One region of the Streptomyces sp. NPDC126497 genome, then DNA from elsewhere that is predicted to be linked to it. Evidence: riboswitches for the same ligand, from Rfam matches in the RefSeq annotation. Region 1 holds a riboswitch; the other holds the start of a gene.
What was found. A riboswitch is a leader RNA that binds a small molecule or an ion and turns the genes downstream of it on or off. The one in region 1 is predicted to bind S-adenosylmethionine.
Positions count from the first base shown of each region.

Region 2: linked by a shared signal. The riboswitch ahead of thrC (threonine synthase) and the one ahead of ABTY20_RS02175 (aminotransferase class V-fold PLP-dependent enzyme) in region 1 are both predicted to bind S-adenosylmethionine.

Region 1 is NZ_JBEORT010000002.1:220,738-224,920, forward strand. It holds gene ABTY20_RS02165 (rhomboid family intramembrane serine protease) at 1-715, shown strand, start outside; gene ABTY20_RS02170 (Lrp/AsnC family transcriptional regulator) at 712-993, shown strand; gene ABTY20_RS02175 (aminotransferase class V-fold PLP-dependent enzyme) at 1,058-2,485, opposite strand; SAM riboswitch class IV at 2,648-2,764, opposite strand; gene trpD (anthranilate phosphoribosyltransferase) at 2,834-3,898, opposite strand; gene qcrB (cytochrome bc1 complex cytochrome b subunit) at 4,055-4,183, opposite strand, start outside.
Region 2 is NZ_JBEORT010000017.1:59,202-63,384, reverse strand. It holds gene ABTY20_RS11460 (cold-shock protein) at 63-266, opposite strand; gene ABTY20_RS11455 (ubiquitin-like small modifier protein 1) at 697-972, opposite strand; gene thrC (threonine synthase) at 1,091-2,398, opposite strand; SAM riboswitch class I at 2,417-2,573, opposite strand; gene ABTY20_RS11445 (glucosyl-3-phosphoglycerate synthase) at 2,710-3,654, shown strand; gene ABTY20_RS11440 (alpha,alpha-trehalose-phosphate synthase (UDP-forming)) at 3,713-4,183, shown strand, end outside.

The sequences.
Region 1 (4,183 bases):
CCGCAACTGGAGCGCGTCGGCCGCCGGGGCGATCCGGGGCGCCCCCGCGCCGGTGACCCGCACCCTCGTCGCGCTGTGCTGCCTGGTCTTCCTGATCGGGCCGGTCTCGGGCCTGCCCGGGGAGGAGCCGCCGGCCGCGCAGCGGGCCTACTTCCGGCGCTGGGGCGTCGTCCCCGCAGAGCTGTTCGAGGGATCCCCCGAGGCCTTCCCGACCCCCGCCACGGCGCTCTTCGTGCACGGCGGCTGGGTGCACCTGCTCGGCAACATGCTGTTCCTCCACGTGTTCGGGGCGATGACCGAGGCACGGATGGGCCGGGTGCGGTTCACCCTGTGCTACGCCGGCTGCGGCGCCCTCGCGCTGCTGGGGTACGCCGCCGTCAACGCGGACTCCGAGCGGTCCCTGGTCGGCGCCTCCGGGGCGATCTCGGCGGTGCTGGGCGCGTTCCTCTTCCTGTTCCCCCGGGCCCGGGTGACCAGTCTCCTGCCGTTCCTGTTCTTCCTGCCGGTGCGCCTGCCGGCGTGGGTGGTGCTGCCGTTCTGGGCGGCGCTGCAGTGGGCGGCGGCGGGACGGGCGGGCGAGGAGCCGGGGGTGGCGTACCTGACGCACCTGATCGGGTTCGGGCTGGGCTTCGGCTACGCGTGGGTGCGTTTCGGCAGGGCGACTACAGTGAAGGCCGCCCCTGCTCCGGCCCCCGAGGGAGAGAACCAGCCGTGATCACCGCGATCGTCCTCATCAAGACCAGCGTGGACCGGATCCCCGAGATCGCGGAGCGGATCGCCGCGCTGGACAGCGTCAGCGAGGTCTTCTCCGTCACCGGCACCTACGATCTGATCGCCATGGTCCGGGTCCGCGAGCACGAGGACCTGGCGGAGGTCATCCCCGGCCGGATCAGCAAGATCCCGGGCGTCGAGGGCACCGACACGCACGTGGCGTTCCGCACGTACTCGCAGCACGACCTGGAGGCGGCGTTCGCCATCGGCCTGGACAGCTGAGCCCGCGCGCCCGGGCGTGACGTCCCCCGGGCCGCGTGCGGGCCCCCGCGCCCGCGCCGGGACGTCACGCCCGGGCGGGGGCGTCCGGGACGCAGCGGCCGTCCACCGTTCGGTAGGTCCAGCGGGCACCGTCCCGGACCAGTTCGCGCACCGCGCGCACGAAGCGCTCCACGTGCTCGTCCGGCGTGCCCGCGCCGAAGCTGACCCGGACGGCGGCGAGGGACTCCCCGCCGGACGCCGTCCCGGGGGCGCCGCACTCGGCCCGGCTCCCCCGGTCGCCGCCGAGCAGTCCGCGCAGCAGCGGGTGCGCGCAGAACAGCCCGTCGCGCACGCCGATGCCGTACTCGGCGGACAGCGCGGCGGCGAAGTGGGAGCTGTTCCAGCCCTCGACGACGAAGGAGAGCACCCCGACGCGCGGGGCGTCGTCCCCGAACAGCGACAGGAACCGCACCTCGGGCACGTCCGCGAGCCCTTCGCGCACCGCGCGGACCAGCTCCTCCTCACGGGCGGCCAGGGCGTCGAACCCGGCCTCGGTGAGCGCCTCGCAGGCCGACGCGACGGCGTGGACGCCGATGACGTTGGGCGAGCCGGCCTCGTGGCGGGCGGCGCCCTCGTGCCACTCCACGTCCACTCCCCCGTCCGCGCGCCGGGTGACCGTGCGGCTGGCGCCGCCGCCCGCGAGGTAGGGCTCGGCCTCCCGGAGCCAGTCGGCGCGGCCGGCCAGCACCCCGGAGCCGAAGGGCGCGTACAGCTTGTGTCCGGAGAAGGCGACCCAGTCGACGTCCAGGTCCCGCACGTTCACCGGGCGGTGGGGGGCGAGCTGGGCGGCGTCCAGCACGATCCGGGCGCCGTGCGCGTGCGCGGCGGCGGCCAGTTCCCGTACGGGCCACAGCTCGCCGGTGACGTTGGAGGCGCCGGTGACGCAGACCAGGGCGGGGCCGTGGGGGTCGCGGTCGGCGAGGGCGCGCTCCAGGGTCTCGACGGCCTGCCGGTGGCTGTCCGGGGCGTCCAGGACGGTGACGCGGGCACCGCGCCAGGGCAGCAGGGAGGCGTGGTGCTCGGTCTCGAAGACGAAGACCTCGCAGCCGTCGGGGAGCACGGCGGCGAGCAGGTTGAGGGAGTCGGTGGTGGACCGGGTGAACACCACCTGGTCGCCCTCCCGTCGCCCGTCACCCCCCTTGCCGGACCGGGCTTCGCCCGGGCTGTCCTCGATGCGGCAGCCGAGGAACCCGGCGACGGTCCGGCGGGCCTTCTCGAACAGGTCGGTGGAGAGCTGGGAGAGGTGTCCGGCGCCCCGGTGGACGCTGCCGTAGTACGGCGCGTACGCGGCCACGTCGTCCCACACCCGCTGGAGGGCGGGGGCGCTGGCGGCGTAGTCGAGGGCGGCGTAGCCGATCTCGCCGCCGGTGACCAGGGGGACGGTGACGTCCCGGCCCAGCACGGGCAGCGGGGCGCGGACGGACGGGGCGGCGACGGCGGTGGGGACGGACATGGCGGAACTCCCGGTGGGGCAGGCGGAATCCCCGTGCGGGCGCGCATCGCTCGAGCACGGAGGAAGAGGTGAAGGGGTGCGCGGAGGCGGGGCTCGGCAGCCCTAGCGCATTCGCTTGCTCACGGAAGGCTCCTCGACGACCAGGACCCCTGGTGTGCGAGGGGTCCGCGCTTGCCGTGCGCCCTGCTGCTCACGGCCTGGTCCTCACCCGGGGCACCCCGCCACGGACGGAGGGTTGCCGGACAGCCGGCCGGGGCCTGATGGCTGTCACTCGTGACCTGGACAGGAAAGTACGGGAGACGGCAGAGGTCCCGCAACCCGTGTCCGGATCGCGGGACGTCCCCCGCCCTAGGCGTTGCTGACGGCCACCCAGCGCTCCAGGACCCGCTTGGCGGCCCCCGAGTCGATGGACTCGGCCGCCTTCGCCATCCCGGCGCGGATCTGCTCCGTCAGGGAGCCGGGGCCCGGCTCCAGGGCGACCAGCGCCGCCGCCGAGTTCAGCAGCACCGCGTCCCGCACCGGGCCGGCCTCGCCGTCCAGCACCCGGCGGGCGACCTCCGCGTTGTAGGAGGCGTCGGCTCCGCGCAGGGCCTCCACCGGAACCAGCTCGATGCCCACCTCGCGCGGGTCGAAGGTCTCCTCGTCGACCTTGCCGTCGCGGACCACCCACACCTTGGAGGTGGCGGTGGTGGTCAGCTCGTCCAGACCGTCGTCGCCGCGGAACACCAGTGAGGAGTGACCGCGCCCGGCGAAGACCCCGGCCATGATGGGCGCCATCCGCGGGTCGGCGACCCCGACCGCCTGCGCCTTGACCCGCGCCGGGTTGGCCAGCGGGCCGAGGAAGTTGAAGACCGTGCGGATGCCCAGCTGGCCGCGCGCGGCGGCCACGTGGCGCAGTGCCGGGTGGAACTTCACCGCGAAGCAGAAGGTGATCCCGGCCTCCTCGACGACCTCGGCGACCCGGCGCGGGGACAGCTCCAGGTTGACGCCGAGCTTCTCCAGGACGTCGGAGGCGCCGGAGGCGGAGGACGCGGCCCGGTTGCCGTGCTTGACGACCTTCGCCCCGGTGCCGGCCACCACGATCGAGGACATCGTGGAGATGTTCACCGTCTTGGCGCCGTCCCCGCCGGTGCCGACGATGTCGACGGTCGCGCCCGGCACCTCGATCACATGGGCGTGGTCGTACAGCGCCCGCACGCAGCCGGTGATCTCCTCGACGGTCTCGCCCTTGGCCCGCAGGGAGACCGCGAACCCGGCGATCTGCGCGTCGGTCGCCTCCCCGCGCATGATCAGGTCCATCGCCCAGGCGGTGTCGTCGGCGGACAGGTCCCGGCCGTCCAGCAGTCCGTTCAGCAGGGCGGGCCAGGAGCGGCCCGCCGCGGTGTCGCCTCCAGCGGGGGTCACAGCGCTCATGGCCGCTCCTGATGGTCGTAGGGGGTCCGGGGAGCCCGGCGGGGTTCCCCGGACCCCACCCTATCCAGCTCCGGGGACGGCGAAGGGCCCCCGTCCGCAGAACGGACGGGGGCCCTTCGCCGTCGTGTGGCGACTGGGATGGGGTGCCGAAGGCGATCAGTGGTGGCCGTGGCCGCTCGTGATCTCCTTGTACTCCTCGACGGTCGGCTTCGGGATCTGGGACTCCTCGCCGTAGTAGGCCTCGCTGAGCTTGGCGCGCAGCTTCTCGGAGCCCTTCACCTTGCG
Region 2 (4,183 bases), on a different contig from region 1:
GCCCGCATCCCGGAGGATGCGGGCCCTTCGCCGGCAGAAGATGCTTGCGGCAGGTAGCGCGTTCAGGCGCTGAGACGAACCATGTCGGCCTGCGGGCCCTTCTGACCCTGCGAGATCTCGAACTCGACCCGCTGGCCTTCTTCGAGGGTGCGGTAGCCGTCCATCTGGATCGCGCTGTAGTGGACGAAAACATCCGCACCACCGTCGACCGCGATGAAGCCGTACCCCTTCTCCGCGTTGAACCACTTGACGGTGCCCTGAGCCATGCCTAACTCCCCTATTACTGGCCCTTGCACAGATCCACACTTCGCGGATCCGGGTCAGACCTCACCCCCCAACGGTTGGGGGCGTGCGCCGGAACGCGTCGACCGCGGCTGAATGTATCTGCCCAACTGCCGTCTGCAACAGGTCAGTCGGACGAGAAATCTGGACGCCACCGGTCCGGAATCTGGCGAGAATTCGCCTGATTACGGGGCAAGACGGGCCGCATAAAGGGCTCAGACACCGCAAAAGGGACCCGCACTTTGGCTGCATCCAGTCGGGTCCGCGGCAGGAATTCGGCGTCTTCGATCAGTGGATCGGGGGCGCTTTCCCCAACTCTATCGCGCTCAATCCCATGGAATCGCCCCCTCCGCTTCTCTCACGGAGGGGGCGATGTCCCGCACGCCCGGTAACTGGTGTTACCGCAGGTAATGATCAGCCGCCGGCCACCGCCGGGATGATCGACACGCCGGCCCCGTCCGGGGTGGGCGTGTCGAGGCCCTGCTCGAACCGCACGTCGTCGTCGTTGACGTAGACGTTCACGAACCGCCGCAGCTTGCCCTGGTCGTCCAGCACCCGGGCGGCGATCCCGGTGTGGTTCTTCTCCAGGTCCTGGATGACCTCGCCGAGGGTGGCGCCCTCGGCGGCGACCTCGGCCTGCCCACCCGTGTAGGTGCGCAGGATGGTGGGGATACGAACGGTGACGCTCACGACAAAACCTCCGGTCGGGTGACTTGCCGGGGGCGTGGGGCCGTGCCGGTACGCGGCTGTCGCCGCGTGGACGCGACCGGGCCCCACCGCCCCGCGGACGGGAACGGCGAGACGGGCCCTAGGCGAGCCCGGCCTCGCGGAACGACTCCAGGCTGGGACGGATCGTCGCGGTGAGTCCCGTACCGGCGACCGCGTCCAGCGTCTTGAGACCGTCCCCGGTGTTGAGCACGACCGTGGTCAGGGACGGGTCGAGCGCCCCGCTCTCGAGGAGCTTCCTGGTGACCCCCACGGTCACGCCCCCCGCGGTCTCCGCGAAGATCCCCTCCGTGCGCGCGAGCAGCTTGATCGCCTCGACGATCCGCCCGTCGTCCACGTCCTCCACCGCACCGCCCGTGCGCCGCGCGATGTCCAGGACGTACGGCCCGTCCGCCGGGTTGCCGATCGCCAGCGACTTGGCGATCGTGTCCGGCTTCTGCGGACGCACGACGTCGTGCCCCGCCTTGTAGGCGGTCGACACCGGCGAGCAGCCCTCCGCCTGCGCACCGAAGATCTTGTAGGGCTTGTCCTCGACCAGACCGAGCCCGATCAGCTCCTGCAGCCCCTTGTCGATCTTCGTGAGCTGCGAGCCGGAGGCGATCGGGATCACGATCTGGTCCGGCAGCCGCCAGCCGAGCTGCTCGCAGATCTCGTACGCGAGAGTCTTCGACCCCTCCGCGTAGTACGGCCGCAGGTTGACGTTGACGAAGCCCCAGCCCTCGCCGGCCGGGTCGCCGATCAGCTCGGAGCAGAAACGGTTCACGTCGTCGTAGTTGCCCTCGATGCCGACGAGCTCGCCGCCGTAGACGGCGGCCATGACGACCTTGCCCTGCTCCAGGTCGTGCGGGATGAACACGCAGGACCGGAAGCCGGCGCGGGCCGCGGCGGCGCCGACGGCGCCGGCCAGGTTGCCGGTGGAGGAGCAGGACAGGGTGGTGAAGCCGAAGGCGCGGGCGGCCTCGATGGCCTGGGCGACGACGCGGTCCTTGAAGGAGTGCGTGGGGTTGCCGGAGTCGTCCTTGACGAACAGCTTGCCGGCCTCGACGCCCAGCTCGCGGGCGAGGTTGTCGGCCTGGACGAGCTTGGTCCAGCCGGGGTTCAGGTTCGGCTTGGTGGCCACGTCCGCCGGGACGGGCAGCAGCGGCGCGTAGCGCCAGATGTTCGCCGGTCCCGCTTCGATCCGCTTGCGGAGCTCCTCGGTGTCGTGGGCCGAGAAGTCGTACGCGATCTCCAGCGGGCCGAAACACTCCTCGCAGGCGAAGACGGGACCGAGGGGGACCCGGTGTCCGCATTCGCGGCAGGAAAGGGCGGCGGCGGGGCCCAAGTCGACGGAAGAGGCGGATGCGCCTACGGTGGAATCGGTGGTGGTTGCAACAGTGTGCACAGCCATGTGAGGCGAGGCCCTTTCTCCTCATCTTCCTCACGACGCATCTCGCCGTGAGACGGATTTGGCACCTTCCCTAGCCAGGAGCCTCGCGGAAAAGATCAACAGTGATCTACGAGAACCGGCTGGAGGGTTGCCGGGGCTTCATCGGGCCGTGTCCCTCTGCCCCTCTGGATGAGCGGTGTTCAGTTGTCCGCGCGACACCCCCCGACCTGCGGTGGGCTTCCGCGCTGTTCAAGACTGTAACCGACGGGCGGGGCATTTGAGATAGTCGTCCGAACCGCGAGATGGATCACAGAAGTGAGGAGCCGCTGACCGTGCTGGAAGAAGTCGAGCGCTGGTTGGGCGAGCGTTCCTGGTCGGTGACCGACCGGCCGCCGCACCAGCTCCTGGCCGCCAAGCGCGCCACGGGCCGGACGGTGAGCGTGGTGCTGCCCGCCCTCAACGAGGAAGCGACGGTCGGCGACATCGTGACGGTGATCCGCCGCGATCTGGTGCGGCGGGTGCCGCTCGTCGACGAGGTCGTGGTCGTGGACTCCGGGTCGACCGACCGCACGTCGGAGGTGGCCGCGGCGGCGGGCGCCCGCGTCGTCCACCGCGACGTGATCCTCCCCCGCATCCCGGCCGTGCCCGGCAAGGGCGAGGTGCTGTGGCGGTCGCTGCTGGTCACCCGCGGTGACATCGTGTGCTTCGTCGACGCGGACCTGCGGGAGTTCTCCTCCGACTTCGTCTCCGGCATCGTCGGCCCGCTGCTCACCGAGCCGGACGTGCAGCTGGTCAAGGCCATGTACGACCGTCCGCTCGGCACCGCGGCCGGCCAGGGCGGCCGGGTCACCGAGCTGATGGCCCGCCCGCTGCTGAACATGCACTGGCCCCAGCTGGCCGGCTTCGTCCAGCCGCTGGGCGGCGAGTACGCGGCCCGCCGGAGCCTGCTCGAACGGCTCCCGTTCCCGGTCGGGTACGGCGTCGAGCTCGGCATGCTGGTCGACGCCCTGCACCTGGTCGGCCTGGACGCCCTCGCCCAGGTCGACGTCGGCGTCCGCAAGCACCGCCACCAGGACGGCCAGGCCCTCGGCCGCATGGCCGCCACGATCTACCGCACCGCCCAGCTCCGCCTGGCCCGCAGCCACCTGATACGCCCCGCGCTCACCCAGTTCGAGCGGGTCGGCAACACCTTCGCCCCCCGTACGCACCCCGTGGACACGGAGGAACGCCCGCCGATGACGGAGATCGCGGAGTACCGGACACGGCGGGTGGCCTGACCCGGGTGCGGCCGGTCCGTGCGTTTGAGGCCGGTGGGGCCGGGCTAGGTTGAGGCGTATGGCTGTCACGCAGGGTGCTCAGGTGCTGGTCGCGTCGAATCGCGGGCCGGTCTCGTACACGGTGGAGGAAGACGGGTCGCTGCAGGCCAGGCGGGGCGGCGGCGGACTGGTGTCCGGGCTGTCCGCGATCGGGCCGGACGCCGGGGCGCTGTGGGTGTGCTCGGCGCTGTCCGACGGCGACCGCGAGGCGGTGCGGCGCGGGGTCGGCGAGGACGGCGTGCGGATGCTGGACGTCCCGGCGGACGTGCACGCCGACGCGTACAACGGGATCGCCAACTCGGTGCTGTGGTTCGTGCACCACATGCTGTACCAGACGCCGCTGGAGCCGGTCTTCGACGCGGAGTTCCGCCGCCAGTGGGCGTCGTACGAGGCCTACAACCGCGCGTTCGCCGAGGCGCTGGCCGAGGAGGCGGCGCCGGGCGCGGCGGTGCTGGTGCAGGACTACCACCTCACGCTGGTCCCCGGGATG